Regions from separate parts of the Pseudomonas sp. Sample_16 genome, predicted to be linked through region 1. Evidence: predicted binding sites of a transcription regulator. Region 1 holds the regulator's gene; the other holds the start of a gene.
What was found. Region 1 encodes FliA, which starts transcription of late flagellar genes. Its sites were predicted from a motif close to CTAAAGTTTNNNNNNNNNNNGCCGNTAA; they were not measured.
Positions count from the first base shown of each region.

Region 2: the regulator FliA is predicted to act here: its motif matches at 3,376-3,403, upstream of D8U69_RS24910 (methyl-accepting chemotaxis protein).

Region 1 is NZ_RCOB01000197.1:106,457-113,878, forward strand. Features, by position in the region: gene motD (flagellar motor protein MotD) at 1-353, opposite strand, end outside; gene D8U69_RS26345 (flagellar motor protein) at 366-1,106, opposite strand; gene D8U69_RS26350 (chemotaxis response regulator protein-glutamate methylesterase) at 1,106-2,233, opposite strand; gene D8U69_RS26355 (chemotaxis protein CheA) at 2,283-4,556, opposite strand; gene D8U69_RS26360 (protein phosphatase CheZ) at 4,612-5,400, opposite strand; gene D8U69_RS26365 (chemotaxis response regulator CheY) at 5,420-5,791, opposite strand; gene fliA (RNA polymerase sigma factor FliA) at 5,958-6,698, opposite strand; gene fleN (flagellar synthesis regulator FleN) at 6,695-7,422, opposite strand, start outside.
Region 2 is NZ_RCOB01000189.1:1,505-8,926, reverse strand. Features, by position in the region: gene D8U69_RS24915 (MFS transporter) at 1-896, opposite strand, end outside; gene D8U69_RS24910 (methyl-accepting chemotaxis protein) at 1,188-3,335, opposite strand; gene D8U69_RS24905 (Na+/H+ antiporter NhaC family protein) at 3,560-4,876, shown strand; gene D8U69_RS24900 (methyl-accepting chemotaxis protein) at 5,017-6,699, shown strand; gene D8U69_RS24895 (LysR family transcriptional regulator) at 6,836-7,422, opposite strand, start outside.

The sequences.
Region 1 (7,422 bases):
TTGGACTGGATCAGATCACCGAACGCCGCACTGATGTCGTCGGCGATGCTCTTCAGCGGATCGCTGCTACCGGCGACGCCGGCGTCGACTTGCTCGCTGTCTTTGACCAACGGCTTGGCCGGGGTCACGGTCTTTGGTCGCTCCTCACCGATCGGAATCGGCTTGAGCGCGCGGTCGCTGTCGGTGAAAACACCGATCAGCGCCTCGGAGATGATCTTGTACTTGCCTTCGTTGATCGACGAGATCGAATACATCACCACGAAAAAAGCGAACAGCAGCGTGATGAAATCCGCGTAGGACACGAGCCAGCGCTCGTGGTTAACGTGTTCTTCCTGATGCCGACGACGAGCCATTAGGTTAGTCCCTTAATCCATGAAGCCTTGCAGCTTCAACTCAATGGAGCGTGGGTTTTCACCTTCGGCGATCGACAGAATCCCTTCCAACAACATTTCGCGATAACGCGATTGGCGCAACGCGATGGATTTGAGTTTGGCGGCAATCGGCAACAGCACCAGGTTGGCGCTGGCTACGCCATAAATGGTGGCGACGAACGCTACGGCGATGCCGCTGCCCAATTGCGACGGGTCAGCAAGGTTGCCCATCACATGGATCAGGCCCATTACTGCACCGATGATGCCGATGGTCGGCGCATAACCGCCCATGCTTTCGAAGACTTTGGCCGCTTCGATGTCGCGGCTTTCCTGAGTGTAGAAATCCACTTCCAGAATGCTGCGGATCGCTTCCGGTTCGGCGCCATCCACCAGCAATTGCAGGCCTTTGCGCGAGTAGTTGTCGGGTTCGGCGTCGGCCACCCCTTCCAGACCGAGCAAGCCTTCCTTGCGTGCGGTCAGGCTCCAGTTGACGACACGATCTACGCCGCCTGCCAGGTCGACACGCGGCGGAAACAGAATCCACGCGAGAATCTGCATCGCGCGCTTGAAGGCGCTCATTGGCGATTGCAGCAATGCCGCACCAATGGTCCCGCCGAGTACGATCAAGGCTGCGGGGCCGTTGGCCAGCGCACCCAGATGGCCGCCTTCGAGGTAGTTGCCGCCGATGATGGCGACGAACGCCATGATGATGCCGATAAGGCTGAGAACATCCATCAGATACACGCCTCGACGATGTGCCGGCCAATGTCGTCCAGGCTGTACACCGCGTCAGCGAGTTCGGCTTTGACGATGGCCATCGGCATGCCGTAGATCACGCAGCTGGCTTCATCCTGCGCCCAGATCGAACTGCCGCCCTGCTTGAGCAGGCGCGCGCCCTCGCGACCATCGGCGCCCATGCCGGTCAACACCACCGCCAGAACTTTGTCACCGTAGGACTTGGCCGCCGAACCGAAGGTGATATCGACGCACGGTTTGTAATTCAAACGCTCGTCGCCCGGGAGGATTTTCACCGCCCCACGGCCGTCGATCATCATTTGCTTGCCGCCCGGTGCGAGCAGGGCCAGGCCAGGACGCAGGATATCGCCGTCCTCGGCTTCCTTGACGCTGATGCGGCAGAGTTTGTCCAGACGCTCGGCGAACGCCTTGGTGAACGCAGCGGGCATGTGCTGGATCAGCACGATCGGCGCCGGGAAGTTGGCCGGCAATTGGGTCAGCACCCGCTGCAAGGCAACCGGGCCGCCGGTAGACGTACCGATGGCCACCAGTTTGTAGGCTTTGCGTTTTGGCGCCGGTGATGACTGCGTGGGCGCATGGGTACGCACCGGAATCGGAGCCGGTGCCGGACGCACAGGTGCGCTGCTGCCGTAACTGCTTGTGGAAGGCGTAGGCGTCGGAGCAGGTGCGGCCACCGGAGCCGGTGCACTGTAGGCGCTGACACGACGGTTGCTGCGCGAAATGCTCAGAATCTTTTCGCACAGCAGTTGCTTGACCTTCTCGGGGTTGCGCGAGATGTCTTCGAAATTCTTCGGCAGGAAATCCACCGCGCCGGCGTCCAGCGCATCGAGGGTAACCCGGGCGCCTTCGTGGGTCAGCGAGGAAAACATCAAGACCGGGGTCGGGCAGCGCTGCATGATGTGCCGCACCGCCGTGATGCCGTCCATCATTGGCATCTCGTAGTCCATGGTGATCACGTCCGGCTTGAGAGCCAGCGCCTGATCGATCGCCTCTTTTCCGTTGGTCGCGGTACCGACGACCTGGATATTCGAATCCGCTGAAAGAATTTCCGAGACGCGGCGGCGGAAAAACCCCGAATCGTCCACCACCAGGACTTTGACTGCCATAAACACTCCATTAGGTGCAGCGGCGCGTCATCGCGCCGCTGCCCCGGATTCAAATACGCTTTGTGGCGTAACGCTTGAGCATGCTTGGAACATCGAGAATCAGCGCAATGCGGCCGTCACCGGTGATGGTGGCGCCGGACATGCCCGGGGTTCCCTGGAGCATTTTGCCCAATGGCTTGATGACCACTTCTTCCTGGCCCACCAGTTGATCGACGACGAAGCCGATCCGCTGGGTGCCCACCGAAAGGATCACCACATGGCCTTCGCGCTGCTCTTCGTGAGCGGCGGAGCTGACCAGCCAGCGCTTGAGGTAGAACAACGGCAGCGCCTTGTCCCGCACGATCACCACTTCCTGGCCGTCCACCACGTTGGTGGTCGACAGGTCGAGGTGGAAGATCTCGTTGACGTTCACCAGCGGAAAGGCGAACGCCTGGTTGCCGAGCATGACCATCAGCGTCGGCATGATCGCCAGGGTCAACGGCACCTTGATGACGATCTTCGACCCCTGGCCCTTGGCCGAGAAAATATTGATCGAACCGTTGAGCTGGGAAATCTTGGTTTTCACCACGTCCATGCCCACGCCACGACCCGACACGTCGGATATCTCGGTCTTGGTCGAGAAACCCGGGGCGAAAATCAGGTTGTAGCACTCGGTATCGCTCAGTCGATCGGCCGCGTCCTTGTCCATCACGCCGCGTTTTACCGCGATCGAACGCAACACGTTCGGGTCCATGCCCTTGCCATCATCGGAGATCGACAACAGGATGTGATCGCCTTCCTGTTCCGCGGCGAGAATGACCTTGCCGCCACGGGCCTTGCCCGAGGCTTCGCGTTCTTCCGGCGACTCGATGCCGTGGTCGACCGCGTTGCGCACCAAGTGGACCAACGGGTCGGCCAAGGCCTCGACGAGGTTCTTGTCGAGGTCGGTCTCTTCGCCGACCAGCTCCAGGTTGATCTCTTTCTTGAGCTGGCGCGCCAGGTCGCGAACCAGGCGCGGGAAGCGCCCGAAGACTTTCTTGATCGGTTGCATCCGGGTCTTCATGACCGCGGTTTGCAGATCGGCCGTGACCACGTCGAGGTTGGACACGGCTTTGGACATGGCTTCGTCGGCGCTGTTGGCACCCAGGCGGACCAGGCGGTTACGCACCAGCACCAGTTCGCCAACCATGTTCATGATTTCGTCGAGACGCGCGGTGTCGACCCGCACAGTGGTCTCGGCTTCGCTGGCCGGTTTTTCCGCGGGCGGTGCGGCCGGGGCACGGGCCGGAGCCGGTGCAGCGGCGGCAGGTGCCGGCTTCGCGGCTTCGGCCTTCGGTTCAGGAGCCTTGGCCACCGGCTTCGGTGCCGCAGCCTTGGCGACAGGCGCCGCAACCGAGGCGCTCGCGCCGGTTGCCGTGCCAGCCGTGGCGCCCACTTCAGTGAACTTGCCCTTGCCGTGCAATTCGTCGAGCAGCGATTCGAATTCGTGATCGGTAATCAAGTCACTGCCGGCCGCCGCAGCGGTTGGCGCAGCAGGCGTCGGCACCGAAGCGATGGCCGATTCCAGCGCATCCACGGCAAAATTGCCCTTGCCGTGCAGTTGGTCGAGCAGTGCTTCGAATTCGTCGTCGGTGATGTCGGAACTGTCGCCCGCGGCTTTCGGAGCCTGCGGCGCGGCAGGGGCCGCCGGTGCCACCGCATCAACGGCGAACTGGCCTTTACCGTGCAACTGGTCGAGCAACGACTCGAACTCGGCGTCGGTGATTTCGTCGCTGGCCGCAGTATCGGCGGCGGGCGCTGGAGCAGCCGCCGGCGCCTCGGCCTGGGCCTTGACGGCGTTCAGCGAGTCCAGCAGTTGTTCGAATTCATTGTCGGTGATGTCGCCTGACTCGCTTTGAGCGGCAGGTTCTTCAACCACTTCGGCGACGGGTGCTGGCGCTGCCTCGTCAGCCGATTGCGGCTCGGCCAGACGGGCCAGTGCCGCGAGTAATTCTGGCGTGGCAGCCGTGATCGGGCCACGCTCGCGGACTTCGCTGAACATGCTGTTCACCGCGTCCAGTGCTTCGAGAACCACGTCCATCAATTCCGAGTCAACGCGACGTTCGCCCTTGCGCAGGATGTCGAACACGTTCTCGGCGATGTGGCAGCACTCCACCAGCTCGTTGAGCTGGAGGAAGCCGGCGCCCCCTTTTACAGTGTGAAAACCGCGAAAAATTGCATTGAGCAGATCCGCATCATCCGGTCGGCTTTCCAGCTCGACCAGCTGTTCGGACAGTTGCTCTAGAATCTCGCCGGCCTCAACCAGGAAATCCTGAAGGATCTCTTCATCGGCGCCGAAGCTCATTAATGGTGTGCTCCTACAGGTCTAAAAACCCAAAAAACCTGAAATTCCTGAAACTCTAGAATCCAAGGCTGGATAACAAATCGTCCACATCGTCCTGACCGGACACAACGTCTTCTCTTTTATCGGCATGAATCTGCGGACCTTCACCCTGAGAGAGATGTTTTTGTGGATCTTTTTCTGCAAGCATTGCTTCACGGTCATGCTCGATGCCCGCAAAACGGTCAACCTGACTGGCCATGAGCACGAGCTTGAGCAGGTTGCTCTCGACTTCGGTGACGAGTTGGGTCACACGCTTGATGACTTGACCTGTGAGGTCCTGATAATCCTGGGCCAGCAGAATATCGTTGAGGTTTCCCGACACGGCACGGTTGTCTGTGCTGCTGCGCGTCAGGAACCCGTCGACTCGCCGGGCCAGTTCGCGGAACTCTTCAGCCCCGACTTCGCGACGCATGAACCGCCCCCAATCCGTGCTCAAGGCCTGGGCTTCGTCAGCCAGGCTGTTGACCAGCGGCGTGGCGTTTTCCACCAGGTCCATGGTGCGGTTGGCTGCGGCCTCGGTCAGCTTGACCACATAACCCAGACGCTCGGTGGCGTCGGTGATCTGTGACACCTCTTCGGCTTGCGGCATGTGCGGGTCAATCTGAAAATTGACGATCGCGCTATGCAGCTCGCGCGTGAGCTTGCCCACTTCCTGATACAGGCCGCGGTCACGGGTCTGGTTGAGCTCATGGATCAATTGCACAGCATCGCCAAACCTGCCCTTTTCAAGGCTCGCGACCAGTTCGACGGCGTGTTTTTTCAGGGTCGATTCAAAATCGCCCTGCGAAGATTCGTTATGCCCCATAGCTCCCCCGTGGCGCAGTTCAACCGATGCGTTCGAAAATCTTCTCGATTTTTTCTTTCAACGCCTGGGCCGTGAAGGGTTTGACCACATAGCCGTTTACACCGGCCTGGGCCGCTTCGATGATCTGCTCGCGCTTGGCTTCAGCGGTCACCATCAACACCGGCAGGTGCTTGAGCTTTTCATCGGCACGCACGTGACGCAGCAGATCGATACCGGTCATGCCAGGCATGTTCCAGTCGGTCACCAGAAAGTCGATGCTCCCGCTGTTGAGGACCGGAATGGCGGTAGTGCCATCGTCGGCCTCGACCGTGTTGGTGAACCCAAGGTCACGCAACAGGTTTTTTATGATCCGCCGCATCGTTGAGAAGTCATCAACGATGAGGATTTTCATGTTCTTGTCCAATTCGACCTCCAAGCAGACTAAAACGCGCCCAGCACCTGGACGCGCCATTTCAATCAATCTGGCAAAGCACTCGATGACTGTCTGGAGTACAACGAAGCGAGACCGGCGCGGTTCATCACCCCACCAGCCACGTCGCAGTGCCCCCACACTGCCTTCAGCGCGCTCGCCACTCTCCCAAACGCCCCCTTAAACGGGCCGCGCACTGGCTATGTAACTGGCTGACCCGAGATTCGCTGACCCCCAGGACCTCACCGATTTCCTTGAGATTCAACTCTTCGTCGTAGTACAGCGCCAACACCAGTCGCTCGCGCTCCGGCAAATTGGCAATCGCGTCCGCCAGCGCTGCCTGGAAGCGTTCATCCTCCAGATCGCGTGACGGCTCGAGATGAGCACTCGCGCCATCCTCGTGCAGCCCTTCGTGTTCGCCGTCCTGCAACAGATCGTCGAAACTGAATAACCGGCTGCCCAGGGTGTCGTTCAAAATCCCGTAATAATCGTCGAGACTCAATTGGAGTTCGGCCGCAACTTCGTGATCTTTAGCGTCACGGCCGGTTTTCGCTTCAATCGAGCGGATGGCGTCGCTGACCATGCGGGTATTGCGGTGGACCGAGCGTGGCGCCCAGTCACCCTTGCGCACTTCATCGAGCATGGCGCCGCGGATGCGGATGCCCGCGTACGTCTCGAAACTCGCGCCTTTGCTGGCGTCGTATTTGGTCGAGACTTCCAGCAGGCCGATCATCCCGGCCTGGATCAAGTCTTCGACCTGGACACTGGCCGGCAGACGCGCCAGCAAGTGATAGGCAATGCGTTTGACCAGCGGCGCGTAACGCTCGATCAGCTCGTACTGCGCATCGCGTGCCGATTTCTTGTAGAGGTTGTAGCCGCTGGCTGTCATAGCACGGGTCCTGCCGTTTGTTGCACGAGGCGTTCGACGAAGAACTCCAGATGCCCACGCGGGTTGGCGGGCAACGGCCAGGTGTCGACCTTCTGCGCGATTGCCTTGAACGCCAGCGAGCACTTGGAGCGCGGGAATGCTTCGTAGACGGCACGCTGTTTTTGCACGGCCTTGCGCACGCTTTCGTCATAAGGCACGGCGCCGACGTATTGCAGGGCGACGTCGAGGAAACGATCCGTGACCTTGGTCAACTTGGCGAACAGATTGCGCCCTTCCTGCGGGCTCTGGGCCATGTTGGCCAGCACGCGGAAACGGTTCATGCCGTAGTCACGGTTGAGCAGTTTGATCAGGGCGTAGGCGTCGGTAATGGAGGTCGGCTCGTCGCAGACCACCAGCAACACTTCCTGGGCGGCACGGACAAAACTGACTACCGAGTCACCAATCCCCGCAGCGGTGTCGATCACCAGTACGTCGAGGTTGTCGCCGATATCGCTGAAGGCCTGGATCAGGCCGGCGTGCTGCGCCGGGCTCAAGTGAACCATGCTCTGGGTGCCGGACGCGGCGGGAACGATGCGGATGCCGCCGGGGCCCTGCAACAGGACGTCGCGCAGCTCGCAGCGACCTTCGATCACGTCGGCCAGGGTCCGTTTGGGTGTCAGCCCCAGCAGAACGTCGACGTTCGCCAGCCCCAGATCGGCGTCCAGCAGCATGACGCGCCGGCCGA
Region 2 (7,422 bases), on a different contig from region 1:
ATCAGCAACGAGCCGGCGATCAGCAGGTTGGCGGTCTGCGGTTCGATTTTCAATGTTTGCAACAGGAAGAACAACGCGTAGAACTGCCCGGTGTACCAGACCACGGCTTGCCCGGCAGTGCCGCCGAGCAGGGCCATGATGACGATCTTGAGGTTGTCCCAGCGGGCGAAAGATTCGGTCAGCGGCGCCTTGGAGGATTTGCCCTCAGCCTTCATTTTCAGGAACACCGGTGACTCGTTGAGTTGCAGGCGGATGTACACCGAGATGATCAACAGCAGGATCGACAGCAGGAACGGGATCCGCCAGCCCCAGGCTTCGAAGGCTTCAGTGCCCAGCGCTGTGCGACAGGCCAGGATCACCAGCAATGACAGAAACAGACCGAGGGTCGCGGTGGTCTGGATCCATGAGGTGAAGTAACCGCGTTTGCCTTTTGGCGCGTGTTCGGCCACGTAAGTCGCCGCACCGCCGTATTCGCCACCCAGGGCCAGGCCCTGCAGCAAGCGCAGGGTGATGAGGATAATCGGCGCCGCCACCCCGATGGTCGCGTACCCCGGTAAAAAGCCCACCACCGCCGTGGACACACCCATGATCACAATGGTGATGAGGAAGGTGTGTTTGCGTCCGATCATGTCACCCAGCCGGCCAAAAACAATTGCGCCGAATGGCCGCACGGCAAAGCCTGCGGCGAACGCGAGCAAAGCGAAGATGAAGGACGTGGTCTCGTTGACGCCGGCAAAGAAGTGCTTGGCGATGATCGCGGCGAGGGAGCCATACAGGTAAAAGTCGTACCACTCGAACACGGTGCCCAAGGACGAGGCAAAGATGACTTTACGTTCCTCCTTGGTAATCCCGCGGTTGGGCGCACTGCCCGTGGTTGTATTGTCGATTGCCGCCATGAGTTTTCTCCGTTGTTCTTGTTTTAGGCCGGAGCACCTCTCATTTGTTGCCGTACCCGGGCCCTGGGACACAGACTGACGGCCTCGCATCGCTGCAAGGTTTCATGAAGCATAATCGGCTTCCGGAAGATATCCACTCGCCATCATTGAAGATGGAAAGTGAATGGCAAGGATGTACACGAAAACCTGTGGGAGCGAGCTTGCTCGCGATAGCGGTGTACTGGACACATTGATACTGAATGTGTCGCCGCCATCGCCAGCAAGCCGGCTCCTACAGGGGATCAGTGGTAATTAGACGCGGAACTGATCCATCAACCCCTGCTGATGATTGGCCAGGCAATTGAGCGACTGGCTCACCCGTGCTGATTCGTTGGCTTGTCCCGACAACGATTCGGTCACATCGCGAATGGTCGCGACATTGTTATTGATCTCCTCGGCAACCGCGCTTTGCTCTTCGGCTGCACTGGCGATTTGCAGGTTCATGTCGCTGATCACGGTCACCGCATCGCCGATCTGCCGCAGTGCCGTAACGGCCTGTCCAACCTGCTCGACACTGCCCTGGGCCTGGCGATGGCTGTTGCCCATCGAGCCCACCACATCCTGGGTGCCGCTTTGCAATTGCTCGATCACCACACGGGTTTCCTCGACGGACTCCTGGGTGCGTCGCGCCAGGTTGCGCACTTCATCGGCCACCACGGCAAACCCACGCCCGGCTTCACCGGCACGGGCGGCTTCGATGGCGGCGTTGAGTGCCAGCAGGTTGGTCTGTTCAGCAATGGCGCGGATCACTTCGAGTACCGACCCGATTTTTTCGCTATTGGCAGCCAGGCCTTCAACCTGGACCATCGCCGCGCTCATGTCGGCGGCGAGGTTGTCGATGCTGGTGGTGGTGCGGTCGATCACGGTCAGGCCTTGGCGAGTCGCCTGGTCGGCATCCCGCGCCGCTTGTGCGGCCTGGGCGGCGCTGCGGGCGACATCCTGGGCAGTGGCGCTCATTTCGTGGGACGCGGTGGCGACCTGATCCACCTGACGATATTGCTGTTCCATGCCGGCGCTGGTCTGGGTGGCGATGGCGGACGATTGGTCAGCGGTGTTGCGGGCATCCTGCACCGAGCGTTTCACTTCGGCGATAATCGGTTGCAGCTTGTCGAGGAAGCGGTTGAACCAGCCCGCCAATTGCCCCAGCTCATCCTGTTTGTCGTAGGCCAGGCGTCGAGTCAGGTCGCCTTCGCCGCTGGCGATGTCTTCGAGCATGTACGCCACGCCGAGGATCGGTTTGGTCACACTGCGGGCCATCAGCCACACCAGCACCAGCCCGATCAATGCGGCGAGGACACCCAGCCCCAACTCGGTCAGTGTGCCGGCCGTGTTGCTTTCATCCAGCTGCTTTTTCAAGGCTTCGGCGGGACCGATCAGCACTTTTTCAGGGACGTCGAGCAACACACCCCAGGATTTTCCATCGGGAATCGGTTGGAAGGGCGATATGACTTTGAGCTGCTGATGGCTGTGCAGGCTGCCGGTCTGGCTGCTGCCGGCGAGCATGCGCATCAGTTCGGCACCGCTGGTCTGGTCCACGGTTTCCAGGCGCTGGCTGAGTTTGCCGGCGTCCGGGCTGTGACCGGCGAGCAGGCCGGCCGGGCTGACAATACTGACGCTGGTCTGGCCGTCGTAGAGCTTTTTGCTGGCGCCCTGACTGATCGTTTGCAAGCTGTTGAGGTTGATATCCACCGATAGCGAAGCGATGACCTTGCCGTTGACCATCAGCGGGAACACGATGCTGGTCATCAGCACTTTCTGGCCGTCGATCACATAAAAGTAGGGTTCGATCACGCAGGGCTTGAGGCGGGTGCGCGGGCAGGTGAACCAGGCATTGGCCGGTTCGCCGCTGGGGCCGCTGCTGGTGTCGGCCATGTCGCTTTCCGGCAGCGCCATGGACGTTACCTTGCCCGGCGTCGGCTGTGACCAGTACAGGGCAAAACGGCCCTTGTCGTTACTGCCCAGTTCGGCTTGTCCGCTGAACAGATCGTCCTTGCCATCCAGGCCATTGGGCTCAAACACCAGGGACAAGCCGAGCAGTTCGGGGTTGGCTTGCAGGGCCGATTTGACCTGTCGTGTCAGGTCTTCGCGTAGGTCGAAGGCATCGAGGAAACGCTTCTCGGCCTGGTCTCGCAAAAACAGCACCTGACGGGAAAATCCATGCCCGTATTGATAGGCGTCCATGAACTGCTGGCGAATGACCAGTGCCTGGTTTTCACCCTGGGACTCGATCCGTGCCTGCGCCGCTTCAGTCAGCATTTCCATGCTCGAGGCTTTCACCAACTCGGAGCTGTGCTCCATGCGGTACAGCGAAAGACCTACCAGCAGGGTCACGATGCCCGCCAGGCACAGCCCGGCCAGCAGGGTGATTTTCCATTGAATGGAAAGTTGTCTGAGCGACATGGAGACGTCCTTATTCGATAAATATCTGAGACTTTGCACTGTAACGGCTGTGATTTGGCTTTCTTTATCTCGCCCCGGTGAATAAATGACCTCGAGCGCGGCTTTGACACCGGGCCGTGTCTGCGGCAAAGTGCGCGCCCTTCTAATAAGACCCATTCTTTAACCCGCTGGTGGCTCATGCAGGCGCCCGGCTGGACTCTTTTCGCTTGTCTGGAGTAGTGACAATGAATGCAGTAATTGCCGCGGTCGGCGTCATGCTGATACTCAGCCTGTCCCGCGTGCATGTGGTGATCGCGCTGATCGTAGGTGCGCTGGTGGGTGGCTTGACCGGTGGCCTGGGGATCGAGGCGACGCTCAAAGCCTTCAACAGCGGCCTCGGCGGCGGGGCGACCGTGGCGTTGTCCTACGCCTTGCTCGGTGCTTTCGCGGTGGCCATTGCCAAGTCCGGCATGGCCCATGCCCTGGCCGACAAGGCCTTGGCGATGGTCGATCGCCAGCACGCCTCGGGCGGTGGCCAGGTCAAGTGGTTGTTGATCGGGTTGCTCTGGGTCGTGGCCATTGCCTCGCAGAACATCTTGCCGATACATATCGCCTTCATTCCCTTGCTGGTGCCGCCGCTTTTATACGTGCTGACCAAGTTGCAACTCGATCGCCGGTTGATCGCCTGTGTCATTACCTTCGGCCTCATCACCCCGTACATGTTTCTGCCCGTGGGCTTCGGCAACATCTTCCTCAATGAGATCCTGCTGGCCAACGTCGCCCGCAGCGGCGTGGACATCAGCGGCATCAACGTCACCCACGCCATGGGGATTCCGGCGCTGGGCATGCTGGTGGGCTTGCTGATTGCGTTCGTCAGTTACCGCAAGAAGCGTGTCTACGATCTGCAAAAGATCGAGCAAGTCGAACAGGTTGCGGTGCAATACAACCCGTTGAGCCTGATGGTCGCGGGTGCGGCGATTGCGGCGGCCTTCATTATTCAGCTGTTGCTGGACTCGATGATCATCGGTGCGCTGGCCGGATTCCTGATTTTCTCGGTATCGGGCATCGTCAAATGGCGCGACACCGATGACCTGTTCACCGAAGGCATGAAGATGATGGCGATGATCGGCTTCATCATGATCGCCGCTTCCGGGTTTGGCGAAGTGATCAAGGCCACCGGGCAAGTGCAGACACTCGTCGAAACGTCGGCAGCGTGGATCGGCCACAGCAAAGCCATCGGCGCCTTGCTGATGCTGCTGGTGGGATTGCTGGTGACCATGGGCATTGGTTCGTCGTTTTCCACCGTGCCGATCCTGGCGGTGATTTTCGTGCCGTTGTGCGTGCAACTTGGCTTCAGTCCGATCGCCATCGTGTGCATCGTCGGTACGGCCGGTGCCCTCGGTGATGCCGGTTCGCCCGCATCGGACTCGACCCTCGGCCCGACTTCCGGCCTGAACATCGACGGCCAGCACCATCACATCTGGGACACCGTGGTCCCAACCTTCCTGCACTACAACCTGCCGTTGCTGGCGTTTGGCTGGGTGGCCGCGATGGTCCTCTGATTTCACTCATGTAGAAGCCAGGTTTGCCGGCGAAGGCGTCTTTGACATTGCTTTCGCCGGCAAGCCCGGCTCCTACAGTTTTGCCTTGGCGTGCCGTTATAGCCTTTAACCACGCCAACAAAATCAAAAGAGTGAACGTCATGCGCATGAGCCTGAAGGCCAAAGTCCTGTCCCTCGCCGTCCTCCCGGTATTGCTCTTCGCGCTGGTCATCAGCCTGACCACGTTGTTCATCCTGCAAGGCCAGGCCCGCCAAGAGGTCGAGGTCACCCGCGAGCGCCTGCTCAGCGATGCCAAGGCCACCCTGCAAAGTTACGTTGCCGTGGCAATGACCACGATCAAGCCGCTGTACGACGCTGCCGCGCAAGGCGATGACGCAGCGCGGGCGCAGGCGATCAAGTTGCTGTCGAACATCACCTACGGCAAGGACGGCTACTTCTTCGGCTATGACTCCAACACCGTGCGCCTGTTCAAGGCCAAAGATCCGGAAGGCGTAGGCAAAAGCTTCAAGGACAACCGCGACCCCAACGGGGTCTACGTCAATCGTGATCTGGTGAAAGTCGCCCAGGACGGGACGCACTATCTGCAATACAGCTCGCCGTTGCCGGGCAACAATAAGGTGCTGGTGCCCAAGCTCGGTTACACCGAATACCTGCCGAAATGGGACATGGCGGTGGGTACGTCGGTCAACCTCGACGGTATCGAGGCGCAAGTCGCCGTGGTCGAGGCCAAGGTTCAGGAGCGTATGCAAGGCGTGGTGCTGAGTATCGTCGGTGTGGCCGTGGTGGTGCTGTTGCTGATCGCGGCAGCCGGCATGCTGCTGGCCAACACCATTCTGCGGCCATTGAACCTGATGAAAGCCAACCTCGACGACATCGCCGCGGGTGAGGGGGACCTGACCCGTCGCCTGACCATCACCAGCCAGGATGAGCTGGGTCAACTGGCGGGTTCGTTCAACCGCTTCGTCGACAAGATCCATGGCCTGGTGCGCCAGATCACCGAGATGACCTCACAGTTGACCGGGCTGGTGACTCAGGTTTCCGAACAGGCCAACCGTTCCGACCAGGCCATGGAGCGCCAGCGTCACGAGACCGACCAGGTGGCCACGGCGATCAACGAAATGTCCGCCGCTGCCCAGGAAGTGGCCAAGAGTGCGCAAAACGCCGCGGTTGCTGCCCAGCAGACTGATGAAGAAGGACAAGCTGCCAAGCGAGTGGTGGCCGGCAGCATCGTCAAGATTCATGCGTTGGTGGACGACATTCGCAGCAGCGGCGTGTCCCTGGACAGCCTGCAAAAAGACGTGTCGTCGATTGTCAGCGTGCTTGGGGTGATTCGTTCGATCGCCGAGCAGACCAACCTGCTGGCACTCAACGCCGCCATCGAAGCGGCCCGCGCCGGCGAGGCCGGGCGCGGTTTTGCGGTGGTGGCCGACGAGGTACGGGCGCTGGCCAGTCGTACGCAGATCAGCACCCAGGAAATCCAGGGCATGATCGACCGCTTGCAGGCCGGCACCCAATCGGCGGTAGAAGCCATGCGTCGTTCCAGCGAAGCCGGTGACGGCACGTCCGCGCAGGCCAATGAGGCGGGTGCTTCGCTCGATACCATGGCGCAGTTGATCGCCACCATCAATTCGATGAACGCACAGATCGCCAGCGCCGCCGAGGAGCAGACCGCCGTGGCGGAAGAGATCAACCGCAGCGTGCACCAGATCGCGGTGGCGGTGGACAACGTTGCCGATGAAACCCAACTCGGCGCGCAGACTTCGCGCAGTTTGGCCGACCTGGGACAGCGGTTGGGCGGTCTGGTCGGGCAGTTCCGGATCTGATCAGCGATGCTTTTTGTGGCGAGCGAGCTTGCTCGCGCTTGAGTGCGCAGCGTTCACCGCTTTTTTTAAGGCTGCTACGCAGCCAAGCGGGAGCAAGCTCCCTCGCCACAGAAGCGCAACTTTTCCGTCTGAGGGGTCATGACCTGTCCCAATACGGCACTTCGCCAAAGCATTGGACGAAGTAGTCGATCACCGTCCTGACCTTCACCGACAGGCGTCGGCTGCCGGGCCAGAGTATCGCGATCTGCTGCGGCTCCAGGCTGTTGGATACCTGATAGTTGCCCAGCACCGGCACCAGCGTGCCGCTGCGCACCGCCTCGCCAATCAACCATGACGGAAACATCACCAGGCCCAAACCCTGTTCAGCGGCTTGCGTCAGGGTGTCGGCGTGGTTGCCGGTAATTGACCCTTTCACCGAATACGGTACCCACGGCTGTGTACCCTTGCGGAAAAACCAGCGTTGCAGGCCAGCCACGCCTTTGTAGGCCAGGCACTGGTGGTTGGCGAGTTCGTCGGGATGCTCGGGCCTGCCGTGGCGTTCCAGGTAAGCCGGGCTCGCCGCGACCTGAAAGCGCTGCGGCGCCAGCACCCGCGCCTGCATGCTCGAGTCGTGCAGCGAACCGATGCGAAACAGCAGGTCTGCGCCTTCCTGCAACGGTGCGACATAGCTGTCGGTTTGCTGGATATCCAGTTGCAGCTTCGGATAACGCGCGCACAGTTGAC